DNA from 2 places in the Shewanella sp. WXL01 genome. Region 1 is predicted to be linked to the other one. Evidence: predicted binding sites of a transcription regulator. Region 1 holds the regulator's gene; the other holds the start of a gene.
What was found. Region 1 encodes MetJ, which represses methionine synthesis genes. Its sites were predicted from a motif close to TAGACGTCTAGACGTCTA; they were not measured.
Positions count from the first base shown of each region.

Region 2: the regulator MetJ is predicted to act here: its motif matches at 14,020-14,037, upstream of metH (methionine synthase).

Region 1 is NZ_JAAIKQ010000001.1:532,359-548,817, reverse strand. It holds gene G3R49_RS02185 (TorF family putative porin) at 1-692, shown strand, start outside; gene G3R49_RS02180 (PA3496 family putative envelope integrity protein) at 881-1,054, shown strand; gene G3R49_RS02175 (sodium:alanine symporter family protein) at 1,142-2,479, opposite strand; gene G3R49_RS02170 (GNAT family N-acetyltransferase) at 2,880-3,293, shown strand; gene G3R49_RS02165 (SRPBCC family protein) at 3,373-3,906, opposite strand; gene G3R49_RS02160 (hypothetical protein) at 4,060-4,293, opposite strand; gene metF (methylenetetrahydrofolate reductase) at 4,622-5,506, opposite strand; gene G3R49_RS02150 (bifunctional aspartate kinase/homoserine dehydrogenase II) at 5,820-8,213, opposite strand; gene metB (cystathionine gamma-synthase) at 8,315-9,475, opposite strand; gene metJ (met regulon transcriptional regulator MetJ) at 9,684-9,998, shown strand; gene G3R49_RS02135 (sulfite exporter TauE/SafE family protein) at 10,139-10,879, shown strand; gene G3R49_RS02130 (LysR family transcriptional regulator) at 11,018-11,929, shown strand; gene G3R49_RS02125 (outer membrane beta-barrel protein) at 12,067-12,612, opposite strand; gene G3R49_RS02120 (efflux RND transporter periplasmic adaptor subunit) at 12,988-14,070, shown strand; gene G3R49_RS02115 (efflux RND transporter permease subunit) at 14,067-16,459, shown strand, end outside.
Region 2 is NZ_JAAIKQ010000003.1:277,527-293,985, forward strand. It holds gene G3R49_RS09990 (methyl-accepting chemotaxis protein) at 1-1,373, shown strand, start outside; gene rpiA (ribose-5-phosphate isomerase RpiA) at 1,489-2,148, opposite strand; gene pbpG (D-alanyl-D-alanine endopeptidase) at 2,369-3,259, shown strand; gene G3R49_RS10005 (cold shock domain-containing protein) at 3,393-4,061, opposite strand; gene G3R49_RS10010 (cytochrome-c peroxidase) at 4,638-5,639, shown strand; gene G3R49_RS10015 (GGDEF domain-containing protein) at 5,873-7,072, shown strand; gene G3R49_RS10020 (PD40 domain-containing protein) at 7,107-8,120, opposite strand; gene G3R49_RS10025 (hypothetical protein) at 8,282-8,875, opposite strand; gene G3R49_RS10030 (YHYH protein) at 8,875-9,903, opposite strand; gene metH (methionine synthase) at 10,134-13,850, opposite strand; gene G3R49_RS10040 (histidine phosphatase family protein) at 14,076-14,777, shown strand; cobalamin riboswitch at 15,033-15,209, shown strand; gene G3R49_RS10045 (ABC transporter ATP-binding protein) at 15,276-16,133, shown strand; gene G3R49_RS10050 (iron ABC transporter permease) at 16,211-16,459, shown strand, end outside.

The DNA.
Region 1 (16,459 bases):
TGAAAAAATCACTAATTCAAGCTGTTGCGCTATCTTCAGGACTGTTACTTACTGCAAGTGCTAGTGCAGAAGTAACGGGTAATGTTGGTGCAGTATCTGAATACTTATGGCGTGGTGTTGCGCAATCAAATGGTGCAGCAGTGCAAGGTGGCGTCGACTATGCTCACGACTCAGGTTTTTATCTAGGTACCTGGGCGTCAAATGTTGATTTTGGCGATGGTACTAGCTACGAGTTAGATATTTATGCTGGCTTCGGTGGCAATATTACTGAAGACTTATCTTGGGATATTAACTATCTGTATTATGGCTATCCAGATGCACCAGGCAGCATCGACTTTGGTGAAGTCACTGTCGGTTTCGCTTGGAAAGGCTTTGATGCGTCTTACTCGCATACCATTCATGGTGGTGACGACATCGCTGCAGACCCACTTGATTCGAAAGACATGATGTACGCGCAAGCTAACTACAGCCACGCATTAACTGAAAAGTTAACCCTAGGCCTACACTATGGTTACTCAAAAGGTGATGTGATCACTAGCTGGTATGGCACTGATAGCTACTCTGAATACAATGTTTCGTTATCAACTGCCACAGATTTTGGCGACATTAGCTTTATGGTGTCAAAAACTGATTTAGACGATGATGACGCTCGCTTAGTTGTTGGTTACTCATACGGCTTCAATATGCTTTAAATAGACTCTGCCGTTAAAAATAGCGCTGCCCTAGGGGCGGCGCTTTTTTGTGGAAATTCGATTTATTACAATTTAAAGATCTGCCTTACGACACTTTAGCAAGTTCTCAATTAGCTGCTAAGCTGAAAATAACGCGATGGTTATCCATCTGCTGAGTACCTAGACCCTCCCTGTTAAAGGAGATCTTTATGGCGAATCTAACAGAGCACGTTCCTAACGACACTGAACTAGAGGAAATGGCAAAACCGCGTAATGTGAAAAAAGCCCAAGCACTTGAACATAAACGCGCAGTACGCAGAAAGCTTGATGACTATTTAGAAGATGCGCAGCTGCGCAGGGATATTGAAGATGACTTTATGTAACCCAAACTAAAAAGGCCCTTTACCAACCAAGAGTAAAGGGCCTTTTTCTGTCTGCTCGTTAAACCGCGAATACCTAGAATTTAGAGGTTATTGCTGCTTAGCAAAATACTCGCGCGTGAGCTTAAACACGACTGGGCTTAACAATAGCAGCGCAACCAGGTTAGGCAGTGCCATCATGGCATTCAAGGTATCAGCCAATAACCAGATAAACTCCAACGAACTCACAGCACCCACCGGCACCACAATAGTCCAAATGAATCTAAATGGCTTTAGGGCTTTATCACCAAACAGGTACTGAACGCATTTTTCACTGTAAAAGCTCCAACCTAGAATGGTAGTAAACGCGAATACAGCTAGAGAAATTGCCACAATATACTGACCGATTGGCATGGCTTGAGAGAACGCCATTGAGGTTAATGCTGCGCCATTTTCACCAGAGCTCCACACACCTGAAACCACAATCGCCAGACCGGTAATCGAACACACAATAATGGTGTCGATAAACGTACCTAACATCGCAACTAAGCCTTGCTTGACAGGCTCTTTGGTTTGCGCAGCTGCGTGCGCAATTGGCGCACTACCAAGACCCGCTTCGTTTGAGAACACGCCGCGCGCCACACCGAAGCGAATTGCAGCCCAAACTGCTGCACCAGCGAAGCCACCTTGCGCGGCCACAGGGTTAAATGCAGATTCAATAATCAATCCAAATGCTGCAGGGATCTTATCTGCAAACACCACCAATACCATTAAACCAGCAGTGATATAAAACAAGGCCATCAATGGCACCAACTTACCTGCGACCACAGCAATACGCTTAATACCGCCCATCAGCACAGCACCCACAAGTACCATCAAGGTAACACCCGTTACCCAGGTCGGTACGCCAAAACTTGACTGCATCGCATCGGCAACTGAATTGGTTTGCACCGTATTGCCAATACCAAAACCGGCAAAAGCGCCAAATAAGGCAAATGCAGTACCCAACCATGTCCACTTACTGCTTAGACCGTTTTTGATATAGTACATAGGGCCACCGATGTGGTTGCCATTGCCATCGGTTTCGCGAAACTTCACCGCGAGCACAGCCTCAGCAAACTTGGTCGCCATACCCACTAACGCGGTACACCACATCCAAAATAAAGCACCAGGACCACCTAAAGCAATCGCTGTCGCAACACCAGCAATATTACCTGTGCCTATGGTTGCCGACAGTGATGTCATTAACGCATTAAACGGGCTTACATCGCCTTTGTCATCACTGCTTCGTCCCTGCCACAGCAGCTTAAAACCTGTACCTAACTTCACAATTGGCATCAACTTCAAACCAATCGATAAGAATAGCCCGACACCCAAAATCATGACTAGCATGGGAACGCCCCATACAATGCCATTAATGGTGTTGACTATTTCAGTGACCATTTCCATGCAAAACCTCTTTCATGCTTGTTATATATTTGAATTGTTATTCTTAACCCGAGGTCGGGCTATATTCGGCCACCATACACTGCGTCGCTTTTGTGCGACTTAATAATTAGCGCAGACGTACCTTGTTGATTGCAAATACCACTAGCTCTAAGGCCAGTTTTGGTAATTTTGTAGATTACCGTGATTAAACCGAAACACGCAACAACCCGAAACAAGTTAACCAAAAAAATGGCGCACTTCTCATAAAATCAGCCAAATGCGGCGAGTTTATTGTTCGATATTTAACACGACACCAATATCATGCTATCTGTAATCATCGACAACAGCGCTAAACATGCTGTTAATCTGGATAGCTAACATTTATCACGAGCCTTTGAAGCAAAAAATTTCGAGCACTGACATGAACATCGAACTAATAGAAGACAACCACAATGCCGTATTTTCTGAACTCATTAGCGGTTTAAAACGTCACAGAACAGAGCACATGGGGCCAGAGGAGCCACTACCACTAGGGTTAACAATCAAGGATACACAAGGCAAGGTGATCGGCGGCATAGGCGGGCGCACTATCTACCGGAACTGGCTAATCGAAGTTTTATGGATAGATGATAGCCTGCGCGGCCAAGGCTATGGACGTAAACTAATTGAGCAGGCAGAAGAGTTAGCTAAGCAGCGCGGCTGCGTGGTAGCCCAACTTGATACCCTTGAGTTTCAAGCCGCTGACTTTTATCAAAAAATGGGATTCGAGGTTGTCGGCACTGTGCCCGCATTTGAAGGTAGTCCCGCCCGTTACTTTATGTTGAAGCACTTTTAAATATGGTTGACCTGAGCTAAGGGGCATAAAAAGGGACACCAAATGTGTCCCTAAATTCCTTGCTATCGACTAATCAGCGCTATTTTTCAACAACCACTTTTAGGTTATCGAGCCCAATCTGCAAGTCGTTGCCAATAATGGTTTCAAAATCCATAAACAAAAATAGCAGGTTCATTGGGTAGTCCATATGACCGCTAAAACCCCAGGCAACTTTTGTTTGGCTGCTACCTAGTGCCTCAGTTGTCATATAAGCTGGTGACACTGACTCAAATGGGCTAATAAAACGCAGCTCGTAATCAATACGTTTGCCCTCTTCAATGGCAATGATTTCTTGCTCGCCAACGCCCACATCTGGGTTTTCACTGGACCATGCAGATACAAACCCAGGCGTGCCATCTATGCCGCGATAGGTTTTATCCATCCCAGGATCCATTTGCGCCCACTTACTAAAATTGTCCTGATTCTTAAGCAAACGAACATAATTGAACACCTGTGGCAGCGACTTATCAATCACAACCGAACGTTCTACAGAATAATCAGTTTTGACAAATAAGGCGACAATGAAAGGTAAAGCGATAAACGCAGCAAGCACAATGGCAAGTTTCTTAAGCATAGTATTCTCGTTGTAGCGTTTAAGCAGAAAGCTAACTTGCTCAAACAGTTAAGGAATACCTAAAAGTATAACGGCTCAAGTGTTACCAACAACTCAAATTAACAATTAATTTACAACCCGTGTTAAAACGAGTCTTAAAGACGACTTTATCAGTCAATCCTGCGATGCTGGTTTGAATAGAGTAACCTGGTTTTCGTCAGCGAACTTATTTGCCGAGTTAACTAACTCAGGATATTGCTTGGCGAGTTTGATGCAACAACTGGCACACACACATTGTTTGTCTGGCAAGCTGGCACTGGGATTATCGATGAGGTATTGCTCGATGAGCTGACCAATGGGAAGTGACTGTAGGTCAATATGAAGTGGCTTATCAGGCAAAGAAGACATACACCAGCACTGACTGGGAGCTTGCCCTAAAGCCATCGCGCACTGATTATTGCCATAACATAAAGGACAAACGCTGCTTTTATTGAGTAACTCTGCCATTGGATAGTTTTGTCTTAGTTTTTATTAATTTCTTAGAAAACACACTCTGACAGTATCAAGCTTATGCTCGCCATACTCAAGGTAAGTACCTAACACTATGAAATGTCTTGCTAACGACTAGATGTATACAAGTCTTTGCAGTAACTTGTTAACCAACCACAAAAAACGCGGCCTAAGCCGCGTTTAATCATTATTTATCAAGCAGTGTACTGCTTAACCTTAATGAGGGTTACTTTGGACGCACACCCAAAGTGTGGCAAATGGCATAAGTCAGTTCTGCACGGTTAAGGGTGTAGAAATGGAAGTCTTTCACACCTTCACGGGCTAGCACTTTCACCATATCAATAGCCACGTTAGCGCCCACTAGCTTTCGGGTAGCCGGATCATCTTCTAAGCCCTCAAACTGTTTATGTAGCCAGTTCGGGATCGCCACGTTTGTCATGTCGGCAAAGCGTTTGGTTTGCTTAAAGTTAGTCACAGGCAGAATACCTGGCACGATTTCCACATCAATGCCCGCCGCCACACAGCGGTCGCGAAAACGCAGGTAAGACTCTACATCAAAAAAGAACTGGGTAATTGCGCGGTTTGCGCCAGCATCAATTTTCTTCTTTAGATTGATCAAGTCAGCCTGAGCATTTTTGGCATCAGGATGCACCTCTGGATACGCAGCCACAGAGATATCAAAATCAGCCACTGAGCGCAGCAGGCGCACTAAATCATTGGCAAATCGTGTTGGTTTAGGGCTGCCATCTGGCAAGTCACCGCGAAGAGCAACAATGTCTTTAATGCCTGAATTCCAGTAATGCTTAGCGAGCTCTACTAGCTCCTCATCGCTGGCATCAACTAAGGTTAAGTGCGGCGCCGCGACCAGCTCAGTTTCTTTTTGAATTCGCTCAATCACGCTATGGGTACGGTCACGCACACCTGAGTTAGCGCCATAGGTTACTGACACAAACTTAGGATTCAGCGGTTCTAGACGACGGATAGAATTCCACAATAACTCTTCCATCTCAGGGGTTGAAGGAGGGAAGAACTCAAATGATACATTGATGTCACTTAGTTCGGCTAAGCTCTGATTTAATGAGTGAGAGTGCTGCGCGTGATGAAAAGCCATAACCAATTCCTTCAACTTCAATTCTATATATGCATCTTAACGACTATCCAATAATAGCTATCAATAGTTAGCTAACATTATTGACTAACAAAACCATCTAGCCGTTTGGACGTCTAAACGTCTCTATGGGTTACATACTAGATTAACTAGCATTGAAGTCAAGACAAAAAATCTGCATATGTGGCGATCGTTAACTGAATTTTGCTCAATAGTAACTTGAGCCAAGTTCAAGATGATTTTCAGGCAATAAAAAAGGCTTCAATTGAAGCCTTTAGTAGTGTTTTAACTTGGTAATTAGGAGCAAGCTAGCCAATCACTCTTGTAGCAAGTCTTTACAAATATGCACCAGATCTGACTGCACTGCCGCAGCGGTCACCTCGCGCCCAGCACCAGGGCCACGAATGATCAGCGGGTTACCTTGATAGAAGGCGCTGCGGATAACAAATACGTTATCACCTGGAGTTAGGTTCGCATACGGATGACTCGTATCCACCCACTGCAAGCCAACTTCTGCAACTAGCTGACCATCAACTTTATCTAGCGCCGCCACATAACGCAGCACCTTGTCTTGCTCAGCAGCCAATGTGAATTGACGCAGCAATTCATCATCAAGCTCGTTGATGCGACCTAAGAACTCATCCACCGACACTTGTGCCAGCTCGTCAGGTACTAGCGAGGCTAACTTAATGTCATCTAACTCAATCGATAAACCAATCTCACGAGCAAGGATCAGCAGCTTACGCTGCATGTCGCGGCCGGAAAGATCATCACGCGGGTCGGGCTCTGTGATCCCTAACCCTTTGGCTTCAAGCACTAACTCAGAGAATGGCTTGCTGCCGTCATAGTTTTCAAACAACCAACATAGTGTACCCGAGAAAATACCACCCACAGCTTCAACGGTATCGCCACTGTTATGTAAGTCATTAAGTGCATGCTGAATCGGTAATCCTGCACCACAGCTGGCATTATAGCGCCAGAATAAACGGCGGTTACTTAGTTGCTGCTTTAATTCTTGGTAAAACGGCAGCGGCCCAGAGCCTGCTAACTTGTTAGCACTGACCACATGAATACCGCGGCTAAATAGCTCTGGGTATTGCAGGGTTAGTGACGCACTGGCACTAATATCCAACGCGACAATTTCATCACAGCTAAGCTCTTGCAGCTCATCAAATAAGTGATCGTAATGCCACTCATTGCCTTGCTGAGCAAATTCAAGCTGCCAGTTATCAAGATCGATGCCATGCTCTTGAATTAGCGCTTTGCGCGAGCTAACTAAGCCTACAAGATCAACTGATGCTTCAAGCTCACGATTAAGCGTGTGTTGCGAACGTTTAAATAGCTCAATCCAGGCTTCACCAATGTTGCCCACTCCCAGCAGCAATACGCCAATGCGCATACGTGGGCCAGCGCAGCGGCGGTGTACCTTTTGGGTGAGTAGATTCACTTGCGTCGCTGGCACTAAGGTCACAAGGCTCAAACTATCTTCATAAATAGGTTTAGCATCGCGGCTCAGTAAACGCGCGAAACTGCGGCGATACAACTTGGCATCAGCGCTCACCAATGCAACTAAACCAAGATTACTGTGATGCTCAAGCTCGCTAATGCCAAATTGCTCCGTATGCTGCTCAAGTAGTGATTCCACAATCGCTTGATTTTCAACAGTAAAAGCAATTTCACATTTTTGCTGACCATGATTCCACACGCCTAATGGATTAAGCGCGAGCTCTTTCACCACTTCAAGTAACTCAGCTAATTTGGCTTCAATCTTAAATGAGAAGACCGCCACTTTATTAAGGCTAGTCACCACTGGCGCACTGGCTGATGAGCTTTGCGGTGCGATCAAGGTAAAGTCGGTGTGAGAAGCATAGCTTGAGCGAACCGCTAAGCTCACCTCGGTATTAAACAGTGGCTGCAACGTGCGGCAATGCAATACTGGTGAACCTAAATGTGCCAGTTTGTCAGCCTCAGCTAACGATAAACTATTAAGCAATTTGGCATCGTTGATCTTATTTGGGTCGGCGTTGAATACGCCCTCAACATCGGTCCAAATCGTCACCCGACCAATATCGGCAAGGCTAGCAATTAAAGTCGCGCTGTAGTCAGAGCCATTGCGGCCAAGCAGTAAGGTATCGCCATTGTCGTTGGCACAAATAAAGCCGGTGATCACCAAGCGCTCATTCGGGTGTTTTGCCAATAACTGCTGTACTTTCGCTTTAGATTCATCAAGGCGAATATTGGGGACGCCGCCTTCATCAGCCAACAAAATTGAGCACGCATCCACATGCGATGCTGCAACACCTTGTTCACGTAAGAGCGCAGCCATCAGTCTCGCCGACCAACGCTCGCCAAAGCTCACCACTTGATTAAGTTGATATTCGTTGCGCTCAGGCAAAGATAATAAAGTCACTAATTGCGCTTTATCGGTCGATAAACGTTCGCGTAAGTCACGCGCTTGCTCGTTAGACAGCAGCTGCTCAATCAGGTTTTGCTGAAAGCTAATTAATACCTGCAGCTCTTCTTGCCACAACTCGCCATCTTCACGCAGTTTTAGCAGCTTATATAAGAAGTTAGTGCTCTTACCAGCGGCAGACACCACCACGAGATCGTCGCTATTGCCATGGGTCAATATAATGTGTGCGACACGGCGATAACAGTCCGCATCAGCCAGACTTGAACCACCAAATTTATGTAAATGACCTCGTGCCATTTGTCACTCCTTAAACTACGCGGCAATACTCGATATGTGCCGCGTACAACTTACTTTATTGCGTGCGATTTTCTAAATATATGTGGACAAAAATTAACGCTTTATAGAGCTGCAACCGCATCTAAGCCAGCTTTGATGTCTGCGCTTAGATCGTCACCATCCTCAATGCCGACAGATAGTCTCAATAATGTGTCTTCAACACCAGCCTCTAGGCGAGCTTCTCGCTCCATTGCACGGTGGGTCATGGTTGCCGGAACGGCTACTAAACTTTCCACGCCGCCTAAACTTTCAGCAACACTGAACAATTTCAGCGCATCTAAAAAGGCGACAACCTCGGCCTCACCACCTTTAAGCTCGAAACTTAACATAGCGCCGAAACCTTTTTGTTGTTTCTGCGCAATTTCGTGGCCTTGATGGTCAGATAATCCCGGGTAATACACTTTTGCAACGCTTTCATGGCTAGTTAGCAGCGCAACAATCTTTTGTGCATTGGCTTGATGCTCACGAATACGCACACCTAAAGTGCGAATGCCGCGTAATGCTAAGTAACTGTCAAAAGCGCTGCCCGTAAGCCCTAAGGTATTCGACCACCAATGTAATAACTCGCCTAGCTCAGCATCTTTTGCGACTACTGCGCCGCCAACCACGTCACTATGGCCATTGATATATTTAGTAGTGGAATGAATCACGATGTCGGCGCCTAAATCGAGCGGCTGCTGCAAAATTGGCGACAAGAAGGTGTTATCAACCACAACCCAAGCGCCAACCTCGTGGCTTGCCTGTGCAATGGGTGCAATATCCACCACTCTTAATAGCGGGTTTGATGGGGTTTCAAGCCAAACCATTTTTGGCTTTTGCTTAATTGCCTGCGCTAATGCTTGCTCATCGGTTTGATCGACAACCAATAATTTAAACGCGCCCTTTTTGGCAAGATTTGTGAACAAACGATAGCTGCCACCATAACAATCGTGGGGTACAACGATTAAATCCTCAGGCTCAAGTAGACTGGTGACCAAAGTAATGGCCGCCATACCGGTACAGGTCACAACACCTGTTGCTCCGTTTTCAAGTTGAGCAATAGTATCTCCAAGGATATTACGGGTTGGGTTACCCGAGCGGCTATAGTCGAACTCGCGTGGATTTTTATGACCATCAAAAGAGTAGTTGGTCGACAGATAAATCGGCGGCACAACCGCGCCATACTGGGTGTCACTTTCAATACCTTGGCGCACTGCCACTGTCGCATTTTGAGGTTTGGCCATCATTGACTCCTAAATCAACCACTCAAGAAAGAGATGTCTAGACGTCCAAATGTACCTAACCCAAACATCAGCGTCAATAGGAAATAGCCATATAGACATCTAAACATCGAGAAATCTATTTGCATTGCACACAATTTCGTTGCAATAATTTGACTAACGTAGATAAGGGGTTAAAATCAGCCCCGAATTCAAAGCTAAAGGTGAGTTAATGACTGAGTGGAACGGCGACTATATTAGCCCATACGCCGAGCATGGCAAAAAGAATGAACAAGTAAAGAAGATTACTGTGTCCATCCCTTTAAAGGTGCTAAAAGTATTAACTGACGAGCGTACTCGCCGCCAGGTAAATAACCTACGCCATGCCACTAACAGTGAGCTGTTATGCGAAGCTTTCTTGCATGCATACACAGGTCAGCCACTGCCAAATGACGATGACTTATCTAAAGAGCAACCAGACCAAATTCCTGCTGAAGCAAAAAAATTGATGGATGCTATGGGCATCGAGTGGGAAGACGTAGAATAGTCTGCAAACCATATCGAATTTTAAGATGCTTCAATCGCTCAGGTGGTTGAAGCATTTTTTATTACTCTCGCACCTATTTTTTGCTCCCGCGCCAAGGCGCAGCTTGCTCAAGTTCAAGCCATAATAAATATGGAAGTAACATGACAATAGTCGACCCGTTAAGTCTGATCCTAGCTTCAATCATCATGTTTGCTGGTGCGCTAACTCAAAGCCTAATTGGCTTTGGTTTAGCAGTTGTGGCAACGCCGCTGTTGTATATTGTCGACCCAGACTTAGTGCCTGTGCCGGTAATATTAATGGGCTTTTCGATTTCAGCGTTGACCTTATATCGCGAGCGCAGCGCACTTGAATTTAACGGACTACAATACGCTCTCATTGGCCGCGTGCCAGGCGGACTCCTTGGTGCCAGTCTACTGATACTCGCACCAGCTGATATTCTCGGCCTAATGATTGCAGGTATTGTGCTGCTAGCAGTATTACTTAGCATCTATAAAATCACTGCGCCCGTGAATAAGCTCACCTTGTTTATTGCTGGGATCTTTTCGGGGATTTTTGGCAATATTGCCGCGATTGGCGGCCCGCCATTAGCAATACTGTTAGCTGGCAAAGCCGCTGCTGACTTTCGCGCTGCTTTATCTGCGTTTTTTGTCTTTAGCTCAATGATCGCACTGGCCATATTGGCGATATATGGATTAGTACAATGGCAACATCTCGTTATCGCGGCCATGCTTTTGCCCTCTGTGATATTAGGGCACAAAGTGGCTGGTAAATATGTACACAATATTGATAAAGACCTGACGCGAAAAGTCACCTTTATTTTGTGTAGCTTAAGCGCGCTCATCCTGGCTACTAAATCAATTATTAGCTTAATGGCTACTTAGTTTGCCCTCACGTTTGTCAACTTTCATCGCTTAGCGATGGTGTCGCTGTGAGTTCCATCATGCTTATCAACGTGTTGTTTGACAGTAATCTCTTGATACATCTACACTCATTCTTTTGTCTAACCTAAGGTGTATCAGTTGAATATCAATGACTTAGAGTTATTTATAGCGGTTGCTAAACTCGGTAGCTTTTCTAAAGCCGCAGATTCATTTGATACCAGACGCGCGTTAGTTAGCCGCCGAATTGGCGAGCTAGAAAAACAATTAGGCGCGCCACTTTTTATTCGCACCACGCGCGCAATGTCGCTAACTCCCAGTGGCGAGCAATTCTTAGAGCAAGTGGAGCCTTTAGTTGGGCAATTTCTCAATGCTGCTCGCATGGTTGAAAACCAGCAATCTCAGTTACAAGGGAAGCTTAGAATTGGTCTCTTGCCATTTATGGAGCGACTGCTCGATAGGCAAATAGCGGAGTTCATGCGAAAGCACCCACAAATCAAACTAGAGATCTTTATGGTCTCAGGTGGCTATCGCGAGCTTACTCGGCTCGGGTTAGATTTTGTCATTGATGTAGGCAAGCTAGAAGACAGCAGCTTTGTTGCCAAAAAGCTCACATCTTTCAAGCTAAAACTCTTTGCTACACCAGAATATCTGGCGCAGCACGATGAAATCACTTGCGTGGAGGACTTGGCGAAACACTCAATGATTGCCTCAACTGGCGGCACAATCCAAAACCATATCATGATCGATGACCAGACTTTTTCTATCGATTACAGCCTAGTCACCAACGACTTTAGTTCCTTATTTAGTTTTTGTCTTGCCGGTGCTGGAATCGCTTTTCTGCCCTACAGTCTTGTCACTGAGCATCTAGAAAACCAACAATTAGTCAGTATCTTGCCTGAGATTGAGTCTGACTATATTGACTCATATCTGGTTTATCCAAGTCGTCAACATATGTCACTAGCCGCAAAAATGTTTGCCAGTAATATTATTGATGTCGCGCAAGAACTGGATAAGTCAGAATCGGCTTACTACTCAAATAAATTAAAATAATGGCAAAACCCAAATACAAAAAAGGCATAACAAGATGGGATGTTATGCCGTACAAATGCTGTACAAAAAATAGGGAGTTAATATAAAACTGGTGGGTTTCAACCTACCCACCGTGAGTTGATGGACAAAATGAACGCTTAGAACTTGTAGTCAAACGTCAGGTAGATTTGCTGACTATCACTAATTTCGATGCCATTTTTGTCATAGTCTTGAGCAAGGTAGCGATAGCCTAAGTCGCTTGAGAAATGCTCCGTCCACTTGTATTGCACACCAGCTTGACCACCCCAAACAAAATCTGCCGATGATTTACCACCAATCTTGTTGTCATTGGCACCCGCGGTAACACCGACGAATAGGTTAACGTCTTTATGTACAGGAATTAAATAATCATAACTGGCCAACCAGCTGTATTGCTCCTGCTTATATTGAGAGCCGCCCTGATTAAACTTATCTTCCATGTAGCTAAAAGTACCAGTAATACGGTGTTGCTGTTCAATCAACATACCAATGCGGCCTTGCCACGCTTCACCTTCGGTATCTTTATTAACAGTACCTTCAACCGTATCCATTTGGTAACCCACACCGGCACCCGCAAAGAAGTCAATTTCAACAGCATTGGCGACAGAGCTAGTTGCCATTAATGCTGTGGCTATGGCTAATGTTTTGAATGATTGCGTTTTCATAATCTTCCCCTTACAGAGTTACTTATTGATTCATTTGCTTTCGACGTCACAAATAGTAATCAAAGCAATCGGGTTAATTAACTAGCGAAAACGACTCACTTTGTCTCAAAAAACAAGACAAAATCTATTTATATCAATCACATCAAATCTGGTTACATTCGCGCCCACAACCAACAACATCAACGCCAAAGATAAAATAACATACAAAACAAATGCGCAACAAAATCAGACTTATTAGCCTCAAATGAGTGTACAAACGGCGCAACAACTCGATTGTCTCATTTTTTAAGACAATAAGAACCAGCTAGGTGGGTTAATCAGCATGGGTATCGAATCTTAAAATAACCTTATCAAATAGAGAGGATGAATAATAAGATGCCAACTAAACAAACCTGCATACTCACAGCAAGCTTATTCGCGCTTACTGCTTGTGGTAATCCAGCCGCAACTGAAATTAAACCCACTCAACCAATCGCTGTAATCAATATTGACCAAATAAACCAGCAGCATAGCCTGCGCTTTTCTGGTGTGGTTGAGTCTCAAAATAGAGCGAGTCTCGCGTTTCGCGTACCTGGCACGCTGCAGCAAATCATGTTCAACCAAGGTGAGCACGTAAAAGCCGGGCAAGTTATCGCACAGCTCGATCCACACGATTTTCAAGTACGAGTTAATGAACTAAAAGCCCGACTAATTGAGGCAAAAGCATCACTTCAACAAGCAGAGAATGAGCTAAAACGCACCCAGGCTGCAAACAAAGACAAAGCCATTGCTGACGTTAATGTCGAACGCGCTAAAACCGGTGTTGCCCGTGCTCAAGCGGGAGTTGAAGTCGTATCGCTTAATTTGCAACAGGCCGAAGATTCATTGCGCTATACCCAGTTAACAGCGCCATTTGATGGCGTGATTGGCAAGCGTAACTTTGACAACTTTGAACAGGTTACCCCAGGAATTGGCTTTGTCACCATCCACCAGCCGCAATCTATTCAAGCAGTAATTGATATCTCTGAGTCATTACTAAGCGAGGTTTATCGCGGGCAACAAGCCATTATTAGCAGCGCTGATACTGAGCAAACCTTAGTTGGGCAAATCAGTGAAATCACTACTATTGCAGACCCGATTAAGCGCACTTACAGCGCAACAATCAAAATTGAACAAGGTGGTGAGCTTTACTACCCGGGTAAGGTGATTAACGCGCGTATTAACCCAACGGAGCAATCTGCAGCGACTTACTGCGTGCCATCTAGTGCTATCTTCACGGTTGATCAGCAAACTCATGTGTCAAAAGTCGAATCTGCAACCGTTAAGATGATGCCAGTAGAGCTTATTCGCGCTGGGCTCGACACTAGCTGTATTCAAGGCTCATTTACCGGCAATGAGAGCATCATCATTGCTGGCGCAGCTTTCTTAGACGATGGCGCCGACGCCAGTAATATTGTTGATCTAGGAATGACTAAATGAATCTAGCTGAATTTGCCATTAGACAGCGTGTATTCGTTGTATTTTTCACCGTACTGGCAACCATTGCTGGTATTTATTCATACTTTGATCTCGGTAAGCTCGAAGACCCGTCGTTCACGGTTAAAACCGCGGTTGTTGTGACCTTGTACCCAGGCGCATCAGCAAGTGAGGTTGAACAGCTAGTAACTGACACAGTCGAAACTAAGCTGCAAGAAATGGGTTCACTGAAAACCCTGCGCTCGCTTTCGAAACCCGGCGTATCAATGATTTTTGTCGACCTTGTGAGTGAGCTGCCCAGTGATGCTCTGCCGCAGCAATGGGACTTACTCCGCCGCAAAGTGACTGATATTAAGCTACTGTTGCCACCAGAGGCGCAAATTAGCGTCGTACAAGATGAGTTTTCAGAAGTCTACGGCATGCTATTTGCCATCCATAGCCAGGATGCGCCATCACATCAACTAAAAGATTATGCCAAAGAGCTACAACGTCGCTTAAAAGCAGTATCTGGCATCAAGAAAATTGAACTACATGGCGTACAAAACCGTGTGGTGCATATTGATATCAGCGACGAGCGTATCGCCGAGTCTGGTTTATCTGCAGCACAGGTAATTAACCAGCTTAATAGCCAGAATATGCCATTGGACTCTGGCAGTTTTAAAATGGGCATTGAGCGCTTGCGCGTTGCACAAACTGGCGCGTTCACCGATATCGAAGACATCAAAAATGTAATGATAAAATCCGGTGTCGGCCAACTATCAACCGGATTGATTAGGCTTGGCGACATTAGCGATATTTACTATGACTATCAAAAGCCTGCGTTAACTCAAAGCCGCTACAATGGCGAGCCGGCAATCACCCTAGCGGTAAGTCCGGTTAACGGTATTAACGTGGTATCGCTTGGCGATGAGCTCACGCAAATCATCAATGACTTTCAGGCAGAGCTGCCTGTTGGCGTAAACATCAGCACCATTGCATTTCAACCAGAAGAAGTGCACGACTCCATCACCACCTTTATTAACAATCTACTTGAAAGTATTGCGATTGTTGTCGTCGTATTAATGCTATTTATGGGCTGGCAAAGTGCGCTGATTGTGGGCGCGAGTTTATTGCTGACGATTCTTTCAACCTTAATCTTCATGAATTTTGCCGGTATCGACCTCCAACGGGTGTCGGTAGGCTCGTTCATCTTAGCCCTTGGGATGCTGGTCGATAACGCGATTGTCATTGCCGACATGTTCAGCTCAAAACTCAAGCAAGGCAAAGCACGTTTAGCCGCTGCGACTGAAAGCGTTGGCGAAACCGCCCTACCTTTATTGGGTGCTACGCTGATTGCAATTATGGGTGCAAGCCCAGTGATCTTCTCCACCACTGATGCGTCTGAATTTGCCATTTCAGTAGTGCAGATCCTAGCAAGCTCTATGTTGCTGTCGTGGGTAATCGCCATGACCTTTACGCCGCTAATGTGCTGGCTATTTATTAAAACGCCGGAGCAAAGCGACGAGAGCAAGCCAAGTAAGTTCAAAACCGTGTTTACTCGCGTAATCACCTGGACTATCAATAACCCAAAACGCACCATTGCATCAGCGGCACTTGCTGTAGCGCTGACCTTAGTGATCGCGCCTCTGGTAAAAGTTAACTTTATTCCAACTTCCGATCGCGAAATGGTGTTCCTTGATTATTGGCTACCTAATGGCAGCCAAACAGAGCAAGCGTCCAAAGACATGCTAGTGATTGAGAAGTGGTTGATAGCGCGCCCAGAAGTTGAGTCGATTGCCAGCTATATTGGTGCCAGTGCGCCACGTTTTTCGGTAACAGTCGAACCAGAGCCTTTGGATAGCAGTTATGGGCAAATCTTAATTAATACGCATGACTTTCAAAGCATTGAAACCTTAGTAAGCGAAGGTAATCAGTGGCTTGCGCAGCACTTCCCACAAGCTCAACCGAGATTCCGCGCACTCAAGCTAGCAACCAAAGATAAGTTCAGTATTGAGGTTCGCTATTCAGGCCCAGATCCGAAAGTGTTGCATGAGCTTTCAAGCCAAGCACAGCAAGTGTTACAGCAACACCCAAATACTCGTTATGTTCGCGACGACTGGCGTCAAGAGAGCAAGGTGTTAGTGCCTATCATCAACCAGGAAAAAGCCCGCCTTGCAGGAGTAAACCGAGCTGATATTTCATTGGCAATCAAGCGTGCTACCGACGGTTTCACCGTAGGACAACTGCGCCAGGAAGACACATTACTGCCAATAATCATGCGCTCACCTAACTCAAGTATTGATGATATGGGTGACATTCCTGTGCGCTCGCTACTTGGCGTACATAGTGTACCGCTCTCGCATGTGGTTGATGGCTTTGAAGTGCGCGGTGAACAAAGCATGCTTTGGCGCCG
Region 2 (16,459 bases), on a different contig from region 1:
ACGAAAAAGATTTTATGTTGCGCCGTGATGCTAAATACATTCAGCGCTTTAATGGCAATATTGAGGCTTTTAGTGCAGCGGTTGATGCATCAGACTTAGATTACAGCGTTAAAAACAATCTCAAAGTAAAAATAGCCCAGTATCGTACTGACTTTAATAACTTAACGGATAATGAAATCAAGCTAGGGTTAACCGAAAATGACGGCAAGCTGGGTCAGCTACGTGAGGCCATTTTCCAAACCGATGCTGTTATTAAGAGTCTGCGTGAAAAAACTATCGTTGAGGTTGACTCGGCGATTGATAGCGCATTTTATACGAGTCTTATTGCCTTCTTGTTAATTGCGATTACCTTAGGCTCAGTGACCTATTACATTATTCTCAATATCATTCGTCCAGTTGAAGATATTACCGAGGTGATAACGCAAATCGAAATCGACAAAGATTTGTCTCTGCGTTGCGATGAGAGCGGCAACGATGAACTTTCACGCATTGCTCAGCATTTTAATGCTATGGTCGCCTCGTTCCAGCACCTTATTGAGCAGGTGAATGATTCTGTAGTAGCCATGAACCATTCTTGTCATGAGCTTTCTGACAATGCGAATCAAGCGTCAGAAGGTGTGTTACGTCAGCTAAATGAAACCGATATGGTGGCCACTGCGGTAACCGAAATGGGGGCAACTATTGAGGAAATTGCTAAAAATACTGAGCTTGCTGCGCAAAAGGCTGGGCAAACCCATGACAACGCTCAGGTTGGTCAAACAGGCGTTAAGCAAACAATTGATAAGATTGAACTGTTAGCCAAACAGCTTAATGACTCATCGCAAGTGGTGTCTGATCTTGAAAGCGACAGTGAAACCATTGGTAGTGTGTTAGATGTGATCCGTGGTATCGCCGAACAAACCAACTTGTTAGCGCTAAATGCGGCAATTGAGGCCGCCCGTGCGGGTGAGCAGGGGCGTGGTTTTGCGGTGGTTGCTGATGAAGTTCGTAATCTTGCAATGCGCACTCAAGAGTCTACAGAAGAGATCTCAGGCATTATTAGTAATTTGCAAAGCCGCACCCAAGCCATTGTGCGTTTGATGGAAACAAGTCAGCAGCAGGGCACCGAGAGTGCACAAGAGGCGGCTAGTGCCGGTGATTTACTGCAGCAGATTAACGAAGACGTGACCAATATTATGGACATGAGCACTCAGATTGCCGCAGCGATTGAAGAGCAGTCAGCGGTGGCTGCTGAGGTAAATAAGAACGTGGTGGTGATCCGTGATATTGCAGAGGCGTCATCACATGCTGCTGAAGAAAATGCCGCATCTTCTGATGATGTGCGTCAGCGTGCAGATGGTCTGCAGCAGGCAGTTAGCCAGTTTAAGGTGTAGCTTTATTAGTCTTTAACTCGGTAATATTTACCCATTAAAAAAGCCTAACGTAAGTTAGGCTTTTTTGTGTCGGCAACTTTAGGCCTATCACGCAAAGATAGACGATAAAGCCCAATTAGCTCTTAATGGTTTTTACCCCTTCAGGCGTACCAACAAGCAGTACATCTGCGCCGCGATGAGCGAATAAACCGTTAGTTACCACACCTACAATCGCGTTTATTTTTTCTTCTAGTGCTTTCGGGTCCATGATTTTCATGTTGTAAACATCTAAAATCACATTGCCATTGTCAGTCACCACACCTTCACGGTACACCGGGTCACCACCAAGTTTTACTAGTTCACGAGCTACATAAGAGCGCGCCATAGGGATAACTTCAACTGGTAGTGGGAACTCGCCAAGAATGTCGACTTGTTTAGTGTTGTCGACAATACAAACGAACTTCTTGGCCACAGCGGCAACAATTTTTTCGCGGGTTAGCGCCGCGCCACCGCCCTTGATCATGTCCATGTGACCGTTGATTTCATCAGCGCCATCAACATAAACATCGAACTCAGGCACGCTGTTTAAGTCGAACACTTCGATGCCAAGAGACTTCATCTTTTCAGTTGAAGCTTCAGAGCTAGATACTGCGCCTTCAATATCATCTTTGATCGTTGCTAATGCGTCGATAAAGTGATTCACAGTCGAGCCTGTGCCTACGCCAACAATCGCACCTTGTTCAACGTATTCTAGTGCAGCCCAGCCTGCGGCTTTTTTCATTTCGTCTTGAGTCATGGCCTGAATTCCATAGGGTATGATTAAATTGGCGAGATTATAGCAAAACTTGCTTCAAATAAGAGGGAGAACTTGAGGTATTTTTTGCTCTAGAGATTGTGCTTGTGATAAACCATTTAGGTTAGCAATTGCTTAAACTTTCGGCGAGTGTTTTCGCTTAGGTTAAATTCCTATGTAATTGTCGTATACTCGGGTGGGTTTGGTTAATTATCATAATAATATGTCTCGTTTTTGTTTTTCATCCGCATTAGTTGCTGGGTGTTTGTTGGCATTAAGCCATTTCAATGCGTTTGCTCAGTCAGATGTACTTTCTAAACAACCGCTTGCCGCTAACAGCGTGATGGTGGTGGATTTAAAGACCAATAAAGTTTTGCATGCTGAAAATGCCGATGAGGTGAGCCCAATAGCCTCGGTATCTAAGCTAATGGCGGCAATGGTCGTGCTTGATGCTAAGTTACCGTTAAAAGAAAAGATTGCCGTTGATGTATCGCAATCGCCTATTATGCGCAACGTGCACTCACGTATTCGTATCGGCAGTAAAGTTACCCGCGAAAATATGCTGATCATGACGCTTATCGCCTCAGAAAATCGCGCGGCAACGTCACTTGCCCATCATTACCCCGGCGGCTTTAAAGCATTTGTTAAAGCAATGAATGCGAAAGCGAAAGCGCTGTCGATGAATTCAACCCATTTTGATGAGCCAAGTGGTTTGTCGGAGAGCAATGTATCTAGCGCCAGCGATCTGATTAAGCTGTTAAAAGCCAGCCAGAGTTACCCAGAGCTAAAGCGTTTGAGCTCAATGCCAAAGCGCCATGTTATTTTTTCTAAACCACGTTACAAGCTCGATTTTCACAATACCAATAAGTTGGTTTTCAAGGATAGCTGGGATATAGCGCTAACCAAGACGGGTTACACCAGTAAAGCTGGGCAATGTTTAGTGATGCTGGCTGAAATGAATAAGCGCGAAGTTGCGTTTGTGGTGCTAGACGCATTTGGTAAATACACTCACCTAGCTGACGCCAATCGCTTTAAGCGGTATCTTGAAACTGGCAAGGTATCCAAGGTGCCAAAAGAGGCGCAAAAATACAAACAGCAGAAGCAAACTCAGTAGTTACTAATATCAGTCGTTTGCGATTTCAGCACTTCACCGAATAGATGTTTGCTGTTGTTAGCAACGAAAATAGGAGGCTAAATCTAGCCTCCTTTTTTATACCTGAGTTTGTATTGCTAACTGCTAAAGCACGTTAATCAATTAGCAAGGCTAAACCAAGGAGTGCGATGGAGGCAATTGCCGCTACCTTGTACATCCAAGAGTTGTCTCTTAGCTGCTTGTTACGCTCTGTTTGTTCAGTATCGTTAATGCTAGCAACAAGGCTACTTGCTTGTTTTACCTTAGTATCAACTTCAGCAAATGAAGCATCTTGTTGAGACTGCTCACTGCACGGTGACAGCTCTGTCACAATTGATATATCAGCTTTAAATGCATACATAGTGATGCGCTGGCTACCCTTGGCAAACATTTCTTTTTCACTACGTAGATTTAATATGGCATTACAGCCCATCTTATCTGCGATTTGACGTAAATGCTCACGCCCTTGATTAGGGTCTTTAAAGAAGCGGGTAGTAACACTGTGTCCAACTTCAATTGCCCCCGATTTTGGCGTCTTATGTTTAGTGGTAATAAAGTCAGAAAGTGACTTAACAAAATATGAGCGACAAATGCTGACCTCTTTTGCTGCAATACCTTTTGGTGTTGGGGTAGGGGTAAAGTCTACCTGAACGCCTGGTACAAGCTGAGGTTCTAATTCTGGATTGCCTAGGCTCGAAATATGGAGGAAGTAACTCTCGCCGTCTTCACCTCTTACAAAACCATATTTCTTGCTCGACATATACGAGATGATTTCACCTTTCACGTGCTTTCCTTAGTTACTTTATATAGTGGACTAGGAGCCAGGTAGGGTGATGTTTAAACAAAGCTTTATCACCGCTTAACCCCTAAAGGGACGTTGAGCGGTGATGCGCAAATAGGCAAAAGTACGGTATATATGCGTACTTAGGCAATCATAGTAACTTCATTAAACAAATGGTCCGTTGGGCCCACTACTACAAATATTAATGAATCTGTAACATGTTGTTTTAAAATATGATAATTACTGGGAAAGCAAAGAGTAAAGACAAACTATTTTTCAATTTGTATCTTTGAGAGGGCGGCACAGTTGTCACTTTTTTATACACTTAGTCGACATTTAATCATGTTTACCGTATTTACATCCAATTACGTGTCACACTTTTGCTATCTAAGCAGTCAAAAAAGTCATACAAATTGAGCGTTAGCGCTTAACCTACCACCTCTATCGAATTAATCAGTGACTAAGGTCATGTTTTTATTATCTAATCTCTAGATAGACTTAATCTATTTATGTTGATTTACCCATAAACAGTGACTAATTACTCTGTATCCAAATCCACATAGTTTATAAGGTTTAAACATGACCAAGTCACTTACGTCTTTGAGTTTATCGACTCTCGCTGTTAGCTGTGCATTATCCTTTGGGGTTGCTAATGCCGAGGAGCCTATCAGCATTATTGAGCCTGCAAAAATTACTGAGCCTGAGAAAGTTGAGCTAGGCAAAATGCTGTTCTTTGAGCCAAGACTGTCTATGTCGGGTTTTATCTCTTGTAACTCTTGCCATAACTTATCGCTAGGCGGTGTTGATGCACTACCTACATCCATCGGCCACGAGTGGCAACAAGGACCGATTAATTCTCCAACTGTGCTTAATGCCGACTTTATGCTGGCACAGTTTTGGGACGGCCGCGCTAAGGACTTAAAAGAGCAAGCGGCGGGACCTATCGCGAATCCAAAAGAGATGGGTTATACCCATGACCTAGCAGTAGACACTATTCGCTCAATGCCAGCTTATGTTGCTCGTTTTGAAAAAATCTATGGCTCAGAAGAGGTGAACATCGACCGTATTACCGATGCGATTGCCACCTTTGAGAAAACCTTGGTAACGCCACACAGTGACTTTGATAAGTATCTTCAAGGCGACGAAAATGCCATTAGTGCAGATGCGAAAGCTGGCTATCAGGTGTTTAAAGATCAAGGCTGTACTGCATGCCACAATGGCCCAGCAGTAGGCGGTACCATGTATATGAAGATGGGCTTAGTGAAACCTTTCCACACCGATAACCCATCAGAGGGGCGCAAAGCGGTAACGGGTTTAGAAGCCGACAAATTTGTGTTTAAGGTGCCAACGCTGAGAAACATTGAGCTAACCTACCCATACTTCCATGATGGTAGCGTATGGACCTTAGAAGAAGCCGTAAACACCATGGCTGACATTCAGTTAGGGCAGGCGTTAACCGAGCAAGAAACTAAGCAAATGGTTGAGTTCTTAAAAACATTAACTGGCGAGCAACCACAAATAACCTTGCCAATCTTACCGCCATCAAATGCTAATACACCTCGCCCAGTGCCGTTTAAGTAATCATTTTTTGCTTGAGTAACCAAGTTAGGTTAAAAGCGTGTCAGATACTCTGGCGCGCTTTTTAGTTTTAGATTTTGTTATGTTTAAAGCTACCAGTGATGGAATTTAATGCAAATTATCCTACTTAATACTGACTGCGAGGGTTATGTTTATCACCGATACTGAAATGCTTTGCCTGAATCGGTATAGTGGTAAAACCCTTATGTTGTAAATAATCTCTCGAGTGACAAGCAATGGACGCTTACACCCTACAAGTCTCGACAGCGATGGCCAGTGCCATTATGTTCCTTACGCTGTTATCGCTATACCTATCAAGCAACCGCAACCGCTGCCTTGTAGATTGGTCGTTATCTGGATTGTTCTTTTTTATCAGTAACTGTATTGGTTTGCTCAGCTACTATGGTCCTGTACCGTATATTCTTGGCCCAGCTCTAGCCAATATGTTGTACCTGCTGGCTCATCTTGCGATTTGGGTTGGCATTCGTCGTCACCTTGGGTTATTACCAAGATGGGACGTGGCAATTCTCGCGTCACTGGCACTGTTTATTTGTCATTATGTACCAGGGTTGCTTGATACCATTACCAATCGCTTATTAATTATTTACCCGCTATTGATGGTGATAAACCTGTCGGTGCTGTGGGTGCTTATCCGCGCTGTATCTAAGGCGCCGGATTATCACATTGCTTATTTTCCTTTAATGTTTGCTGAGGTGATTTTCTTCACTCAGCAGTTTGTGCGCTTTTTGGTGGTGGTATTTGATCAGCAACTACCATTAACCAAAGCAGGTGATGAGTTCTTGCAAACTTCTGGCTCCCTAGCGGTATTAGCATTTTTGTCTTTGGTGAACATGGCTTGTGGTTTGATTGTGTTCCGCAAGCAAGAAATAGCCCTGCGAAAGGCTTCGCATACAGATCAGCTGACCGGCTGGATGAATCGCGGCGCACTTGATACCGTGGCATCGGAAGCATTTGATGCGGGCAAACAAGGTAATAGCGATTTTTGTATTGTGATGATCGACATCGACCACTTTAAGAAGATTAATGATGACTTTGGGCATCAGTTTGGTGATATGGCGCTTAAGCATGTAACCAAATTAGCCCAGGAGTCGATGCGAACCAGTGATCATTTGTTCCGCTACGGTGGTGAGGAGTTTTTGCTGTTGTTTAGCGGTGAAGATGTGGTGAACTTGCACCTGTTATCACAGCGGCTTAAGCAGCGGATTGAGAACTCGCCGCTGGAGTTTAAAGGGCATTCAATTCCGCTGACTGTATCCATTGGTATTGCCAAGCAAGAGCGGGACGACCCTCATTGGGAAGAGCTATTACACCGAGCAGATCTTGCCCTGTACCACTCAAAGCGCCAGGGACGCAATCAGGTGAGCTTCCATGATGGTGATGCGCCTATTTTATTGGAAGCCAGACCGTCATTTTAATTTGCTGAGGGGCAAAGCCCCTCATTGTCTAGGGTTACTCAACATTATCTAGCGCATTGAGATGAATTTGATAAAGGTTGCCGCGACCATTTTCTACTCGGGTAAAGAATAGGTATTTGCCATCTGGCGATATAATTGGGGTGAATTCATGGTTAGCGGTATTCACTTTATCACCTAAGCTTTTGGCCTTGGTCCACTCGCCATTGACCTTACGGGCAATGTACAAGTCACCTTTACCTAAACTGTCTGCACGTCCCTTAATGCTCAGCAACATTACCGTGCCATCGCGGCTCACCATAGAGTCGCCAATACTGGCATTTTTACCAAAGATAGCTTCATCTAAGGCGACAGGTTTAGCAAAGCTATTTTCCCCCTGTTTTTTAGCTACATACATGGTGCGGCGGTTATCTCTAAATGAAGGGAAGTACAAGTCACCACTATCTGTAATCGATGGATATAAATCATCAGCATTTGAGCTTAGCTCCGCTAGGTATTCTGGCGCCTCCCAGCTTGAGCTATCCCCTGAGCCACTATCTCCAGAAACACCGTCTGCTGAAACAATAAGCTTAGTCCGCCAAATGTTGACAGTCTCTGCCAGCGCCTCGCCTTGATTAATTGGCCTTTTTGATACGAAGTAGACCTGACTATAGTCGGCATTGTAATAAGGGTCGGCTTCAAGGTATTTACCGGAAAAGGGCAGGGCTTTTGGCGTTTGCCATTGGCCATTTTTGTAGTCAGATTCCATCATGGTGCAGCGGCTAAAATCATCACTGCAGCGCGCAAATAACACCTTATCGCCAGTTTTATTAAACACAGTGTTGATCTCAAAATGCGCTTGGGTTGAGATGATGCCAGGAGCGAACTCGACTGCTTTATCGTAAGCCGCAGGGTTGTAATATGGAGCCTTGCTAGCCTTTTTGATATTAGTCGTATCTGCCGCACAGGCTATTTGGCTGCTAATTAGCGCACTTCCGGTGAGTAATAGTGTTGCTGCAAATGTCAGTTTACTTTTCAGCTGAGTCGATGCTTTGTGGTGAATGTCGGTCATGATGTTTCCTGTTAGGGGCTGCTCTTGGTCATAAACACAAGGCTTGCGATACAAAACCAGCAACTTACGGCATAGCGAAGAACCTGCCGAATACAGGCACTGGTTAAATTGTCGACATCATAACCTGATTAAATACCAATGTGAATCAAAGTTCGCATTTATCAGTGTGGCTGCAATTGTTGACTGGCAAGCTTTGGTGTAAACAACAATGTTCGCCGATTGGTTTTATCTTGCGTCACGGTCATTTCAATTTGCTGTTCATTTGCCTCGGTGCCAAATGTGTCTACAGCGAATTCAAGGCTGGCGTGCCGATAATTTTGGTTATCGAGTTGATTACTCTTAAGCGTAAATTGACCCAGCACAATGAGCTGTTTTGAGGGCGATTTACCATGGGAAGCCAGTGATAGCATGATGCCGCGAAGTGGCAGTTGATCTTTGTGGGCTGCACTTTTAGCTGTACTTACCGCCGCACCTTCCTCTGTGATATCCACACTAGACAGTTGCACTCGCGATAAGACTTGCTGCTTAATGAATTGGCGATGACGCTCAAGTTCCGCACTTGATAACAGTTCATCCTGGTCATCATCAATTCCATTAAAGGCTGACACCGGTAGAGATAACACCATATACACTTGGTTATTGACTATGTTCAGCGTGCCTTTTTGTGCCACCATCATGTGAGCGTTACTCTGGCCGCTAACAAACGCTGCTACTAGCGTTAACACGAGCCAAAGGGAAGAGGTCTTTAGTGACATTATATCGCCCCTTTGATGCAACGTTGAAAGTAAGGGTAGGTGTCAGTGGCATAATAATGATAGATGCCTTGCGGAAACTCGGGTGTAACACCAAAGCGGCCATTGCATTCATCTAAATCGCCGCTGCCAGCGACGTATTGCCAGTCCTGAGCAAAGGTACCTAAAGGGTAGATATCAACACTGGGGCGATTGCTACTTGTAGAGCTAACGAGTTGATAACTGCCCAGCATGGGGCGAATGCTTGAACTAGCATTTTCAGCCTGGTCATAGCCATAGCGCGCATAGATAGGAAAACCATCAGCCGCCCAGGCAATTAAGGTGATACGACCTTCGCCGCCACCTTGTAATTCGATAAACCCTTCTGGCATGCCATGGTAATGATATTGACCGTCAGGTTGTACATGCGCGTTATTGTCATCGGTGCCAAAATTAAAGTTCGATTGACCGAGGGCTTCGATGTTCCAGTTGCCTTCATTGCCAATCAAGCTACAGTTATTGCCCGAGTCATCGCAGGTACCTGCTGTACTGGCATCGATTTTTACACCATTAAGTACGTAACCCAGCACGCCTCGTGGGCCACCAAGTGTGGTGGCATTATCGGTTTGCACCGGGTCTAAGCTGTAGCTAGCAGTTACATCATATTCATAGATGTAGTTTGGGTTGCCAGAGTTGGGAAACTCGCCAGTTGCATGATCAGGTATGCCGTTGGCATCTAGCAGCCTAGCGTTGCTATCGCATGTCCATTTGGCATTACTGGTATTCATTACCGATGGCGACTCGTTGTAGCTGCTATTTTCATAGTCACAAAGCACATTAGCGGTCAGCCCCGAACTACCTGTGTCTCCCGAATTATCGCCTGAGTCGCCACTCGAATCTTCTCCAGAGTTGTCCTCGGAGCCGTCAGAGACAGGTGTTTCGCTCGCAGCTTGATTATCAGAGTCACCGCCGCAGCCGACTAGCGTTAGGCTAGCCATTAATATGATTGCAAGGTGAGTACATTGAAGGTTGAACAAGCGGGTAAATGTCATAACCAGGCTCCAGTTAACAGTTTGTTAATTGTAGCCTAGTAGGTAAATGTGCATCGTTGATGTAGAAAATGTGCAGAGATCGTGCAGATTTGTCTGTCCAATAGTTTAATAAGCTAACCGCTGGGTGATTGGAGGTGTTTTTGAGCTTACTGTTATTTCGAGATGTGAGTTGCGGCTGATAATTGCTGTTGAATCTCGGTTGTACTCAGCCGCGTCTTTAACATCAAAAGCTACTCAGGATCATAATCCAACACAGGTGCTAACCATTTCTCGGTTTCAGCAACTGTCATCCCTTTACGTTTAGCGTAGTCTTCTACCTGATCTTTACCGACATTAGTCACACCAAAATAGCGCGATTGTGGATGAGCAAAGTACCAGCCAGACACTGCTGCCGTTGGGTACATGGCGTAACTTTCTGTGATATTCAGGTCAATGCACTCATCGGGCTTAAGTAAATCCCATAGCAGGCCTTTTTCTGTATGATCTGGGCAAGCAGGGTAGCCTGGGGCTGGGCGAATGCCTTTATACTTCTCGCGAATCAGCGCTTCATTGTCTAAGGCTTCATCAGACGCGTAGCCCCAAAACTCTTTACGTACACGTTCATGCATACGCTCAGCAAAGGCTTCAGCTAAGCGGTCCGCTAAGCATTTGAGCATAATCGCGTTGTAGTCATCGTGAGCGGCTTCAAAACGTGCGATATGCTCATCAATGCCATGCCCCGCGGTTACTGCAAATCCACCCATGTAATCCGCAACGCCACTAGTTTTTGGTGCGACAAAATCACTTAAACAGAAGTTGTCGTTACCTACGCGCTCAAGTTGCATCCGTAGATGGTGAGTCGTCATCAGTACTTGCTCGCGGCTTTCATCGGTATATAGCTCAATATCGTCATGGTTAACTGTATTGGCAGGGAACAAGCCAATGACGCCTTTGGCGGTCAGCCATTTTTCTTTGATAATGGTTTCAAGCATGGCTTTACCATCTTTAAACAGCTTGCGCGCTTCTTCACCGACTACCTCGTCTTCAAGAATATCTGGGAAGCGGCCGTGCAGCTCCCAGCTTCTAAAAAATGGTGTCCAGTCGATACGGTCGACTAAATCTTCTAATGGGTAGTCATCAAACACTTGCTTGCCCAGCACTTTTGGGGTGAACGGCGTATAGTTATCCCAATCGTGTTGGCAGCGGTTTTCCCGCGCATCTTCTATAGAGACAATGTTTTTGCGCTTGGTTTGTGACAGACGCTTTTCTCGCATTACGTCGTATTCTTTATATATCTCATCAATCGTAGTGTGACGGGTGTCGTCGTTGATTAGTTTAGAGACCATAGGTACGGCGCGTGAAGCATCTGCAATGTAGATAGCGCCATGTGGATAGTGCGGTGCAATTTTTACTGCTGTGTGAATTTTCGAGCAGGTGGCGCCGCCAATGATGGCAGGTAAGGTTAGGCCTTCACGCTCAAAGGTTTTTACATTGTGTACCATCTCATCAAGACTTGGAGTGATAAGCCCCGACATCCCGATAATATCGACGTTTTCGGCTTTGGCGACTTCAATGATTTTTTCAACCGGTACCATTACCCCAAGATCAATGACCTCATAACCGTTACACGCGAGCACGACGCCAACAATGTTTTTGCCAATGTCGTGAACATCGCCTTTTACGGTCACCATCAACACCTTGCCGTTGGACTGTCCTTCGACTTTTTCGGCTTCAATAAATGGGTTGAGGTAGGCAACCGCTTTTTTCATAACCCGAGCTGATTTTACCACTTGCGGTAGGAACATTTTACCTGCGCCAAATAAATCACCCACCACGTTCATGCCGTCCATCAACGGCCCTTCAATGACATCCAGTGGTCTTGAGGCTTGTAGGCGCGCTTCTTCGGTGTCTTGGTCAATGTACTCTGTAATGCCTTTTACTAGGGCGTGAGATAAGCGCTCAGCAACAGGCAGCTCGCGCCAGGCGAGGTCTTCTTTTTTACCTGCTTGTTTGCCGTCGCCGCGGAACTTCTCTGCTACGTCCAATAAAATTTCAGTATTGCTGGTGCCTTCAACTGGGCATGGAAGGTTAAGTACTACGTTCTCAACTTTCTCTTTTAGCTCTGGGTCGATGTCATCGTAAATGGCTAGCTGACCTGCGTTAACAATACCCATGTCCATGCCGACTTTAATCGCATGGTATAAGAACACCGCGTGAATGGCTTCACGCACCACGTTATTACCACGAAACGAGAATGACACATTCGACACGCCGCCTGAGATCATGGCGTGGGGCAGGGTGGCTTTAATGTCTTTAATCGCCTCAATAAAATCGACAGCATAGTTGTCGTGCTCGTCGATACCAGTGGCAATCGCGAAAATGTTCGGGTCAAAAATAATGTCTTCAGGCGGGAAGCCAACCACATCTACCAATAGATGATAGGCACGGGTACAAATCTCGGTTTTACGCTCGCGCGTATCTGCCTGACCGTCTTCATCAAATGCCATCACAATGGCAGCTGCGCCGTAGCGTTTAACCAGGGTGGCTTGCTCGATAAAGGCTTGCTCGCCTTCTTTCATCGAGATCGAGTTAACAATGGACTTGCCTTGAACACACTTAAGGCCCGCTTCAATCACTTCCCACTTTGATGAGTCGATCATGATTGGTACGCGGGAGATATCTGGCTCAGATGCGATAAGGTTTAAGAACTTTTGCATGTTGGCGACGCCATCAAGCATGCCCTCATCCATATTGACGTCGATGATCTGCGCGCCGTTTTCAACCTGCTCGCGCACTACATCCAGCGCTTCTTCAAACTTTTCTTCTTTAATAAGGCGCAAAAACTTAGCTGAGCCAGTCACGTTCGCGCGCTCCCCCACATTGACAAACAGTGAGTCTGAATCAATGGTCAGCGGCTCTAGACCTGACAAACGACAGGCCACCGGAATATCTGGCAGCTTGCGCGGCTCAAATTGCTCAACGGTTTGTTTTATCGCGCTAATGTGGGCAGGCGTACTACCACAGCAGCCGCCGACAATATTAAGCATGCCAGCTTGAGCCCACTCGCCAATCACCTCAGCCATTTCTTCAGGCGTTTCATCGTAGCCACCAAACTCATTTGGTAGACCCGCATTAGGATGCGCAGACACGTAGCACTCAGAAATACGAGCTAGCTCTTCGATGTAAGGGCGCAGCTCTTTTGGACCTAGGGCGCAGTTAAGACCGATAGATAAAGGCTTGATGTGCCTTAACGAGTTGTAAAACCCCTCGGTGGTTTGCCCGGTTAAGGTGCGGCCTGACGCATCGGTAATCGTGCCCGAAATCATCACTGGCAAGCGCTCGCCAATAGTGTCGAATACTGACTCAATGGCAAATAGTGCCGCTTTTGCGTTAAGGGTATCGAAAATGGTTTCAACCAGAATGATGTCAGCGCCGCCGTCGATTAACGCTTGAGTGGACTCAGTGTAGGCAGCGACAAGGTCATCAAAGTGGATATTACGAAAGCCTGGGTCATTTACATCTGGACTGATAGAGCAAGTACGGTTAGTTGGGCCAAGCACACCGGCAACAAAACAGCTACGACCTGTCTCGGCCTCTACTTCATCTGCGGCTTCACGGGCAAGACGCGCACCTTCAAAGTTAATTTCGGCTGACTGCGCTTGCATATCGTAGTCGGCCATGGCGATGGTGGTCGCATTGAAGGTATTGGTCTCAAGAATGTCACAACCTGCGAGCAGGTATTCGCGATGGATTTGCTTGATGATATTTGGCTGGGTTAACACCAGCATATCATTGTTGCCTTTGACATCGCAGTGCCAGTCTTTAAAGCGTTCACCTCTAAAGTCAGCTTCTTCGAGCTTGTAGTCCTGGATCATGGTACCCATAGCGCCATCTAAAAACAGCGTGCGCTGCTCTAGCAATTGCTCTAGTTGCTGTAGGGTTTGGCTATGGGAACGCGCTTTATCCATTACTAAGGTACCTCTAAGTAAGCTTTTATTGCCGTTTATCATCCGCGTGTAGCATTGTGCTGAGTATTATTTATTACCACAATGTCGCTATCTAACTAACTATTTATGGGTATTTAATGATTTAAATAACTAAACTAGTTGAGTCTAGCAGCTCGGAGTTTTAGACTTTTATACGTATAGACGTCCATAATAAGCGAGTTGCTTAGAATAGAGCAAGGCGGTTTTATGAAAATTATTAAGTTGTGGTTATTGCGCCACGGTGAATGTGAGGGCGGACAAATTCTGCGTGGTAAGGTTGATGTCGCGTTATCTGATGCTGGACAAGCACAAATGAGCCGCGCAGCATCACGCATTGAGCCAAGCGTTGATAGAGTGTTTAGTTCATCGCTGCAGCGCTGCGCCAATTGGAGTCAGGGGTACGCAAAGGAAAAATCCCTTGAATGTCAGCTGGTTGAAGGGCTAGAAGAAATCGACTTTGGCGTGTGGGATGGGCAATCTTTCGAGCAGCTTTATCAAGACTATGATGAACAAATGCAAGCCTACTGGTGCGATCCATGGGATGAGCAACATACTCCAGAAAATGGTGAGTCTTTATTGAGTTTTCAGCAGCGGGTGTTGCTAGCATTAGAGCCTGTGATTAATGAGGTGGCGCAGATTGAACCTGATACCAATATTAGTGCCAATATGAGCTCCAACACTCATGTTAATCACAGTGGGGAAACAGAGGCATTTGTGCCTAGCGCGCTAATAGTGACTCACGGCGGGGTGATAAAAGCCTTGCTGGCACATGTATTAAGTACGGGGCAAACAGCCTCAATGTTCAGTCACTTTAAACTGCCTTATGCGGCGCTGTTAAGTTTGGATGTGTATGTCGAGGGCGATGATATTGATAATTGTCAGTTTTGTTTGAACTGGCCTGAAATATAAAGGATTTTGTAACGGCTATTGGAGAGTCGCTTAAGTTAGGCGATAATCAAAGCGTTATATGAAGGTTGACCTCAATTGTGAATGTCTATCGCACCTGTTATTCATGTGTATTGGGAGTATATGAGCTTTGAGGTAGCAAGCCTCTTTAGCAGGGATGCTAAAGTGGAGCCCATAATGTAAACATAGGGGACGATTTTACGGCGTCTTGCGCTATCAAAGTTCGTGTGCTCCGATGGTTAGAGCACTCATGCTCTTGCCTTGACGGTTAACCCATATTTAAATTCATTTTGATTTGGCATCAGGGAATCGGGCAATCCCGAACTGTACCCGCAACTGTGATGGTGGTTATTGTTTAACTTCACCTTTGAAGTGAATGAAGTTAGTGAAACAAGCCGCCTAAGTCAGATACCTATGCCGATGTCTTGCAGATGTCCTGCAGGATAAATCAAATCCAGTTTACCTAATTGATGCTGAGCGGGTTACTCAGCGGAGTAGTTTATGACAGCCATTTCTGTATCCGCCGTGAGTTGGACGGTGGGTAAACAGCTTATTCTTGATGATGTGAGTTTGTGTCTTGATAAAGGCAAGATGCTCGGCGTTATCGGCCCGAATGGTGCGGGTAAATCTAGCTTGCTGCGCTGCTTATACCGCTACATCACCCCAGATAGCGGTGACATTACCTTGTTAGGCAAACCGATTGAGGAATACTCGTCGCAGTCATTAGCCCTCAATGTTGCTGTGGTGCAACAAGATACCCCAGCCCATGTGGAGTTAACTGTTACTCAGCTAGTGACGATGGGGCTGACTCCGCACAAAGGGTTAATGGCAAGGCTTACCAAAGAAGATAAACAGCAAGTGAGTGATGCGATTGAGCAGGTAGGGCTGCGCGATAAAGCCTTGCAGATGTTCAATGCGCTTTCAGGTGGTGAGAAACAACGAGTGCTCATTGCCCGCGCCATAGTGCAGCAGCCACAAATTTTGGTGCTAGATGAACCGACTAACCACTTAGATGTGCGCTATCAAATTCAAATTCTTGAGCTGGTAAAAAGTCTAGGCATTACCGTGATTGCCTCAATTCATGACTTAAACCTCGCAAGCGCCTTGTGTGATGAGTTAGTTATGTTGCATCAAGGCAAAGTGGTTGCCCATGGAGAGCCTAAAACGGTACTGACCGAATCTCGCATTGGTGATGTATTTGGTGTGTGCTGCCAGGTTGGTGAGCATCCACAAAACCAAAGCCCATTGATTACTTATTTCTATGGTTACCAAGGTTCAAGCGATCTTAATACTCCTAGCTATAGCAAACATTCTCAACTGGACTCGGAGTTTGGGTCAAAGGAGTCTGCGCAATGCTAGGGCGGTTAACTAAACCAATAGCGCAGGTAGATAAACAGACGCAGCGCTATTATCTCGCTTGTGTGTTAACTGGCATCATGCTGATGATTACCCCTATACTGGCAGCCAGCTTTGGCGCAGCCAATATTGGCTTTAGCGATATTGTAACTGGCTTAGGCGCTAAAGTTTTCGGCGCTACTTTTTCCGACGCTGCAGGTTCAGGTAGTGAATCTGTATCCCCATTAGTTGAGCGCATCGTTTTTGAGCTTCGTTTTCCTCGGGTTATTCTGGCGTTTGTGGCAGGCGCAGGCCTTGCCATTGCGGGCAGTGTGCTGCAAACCGTGACT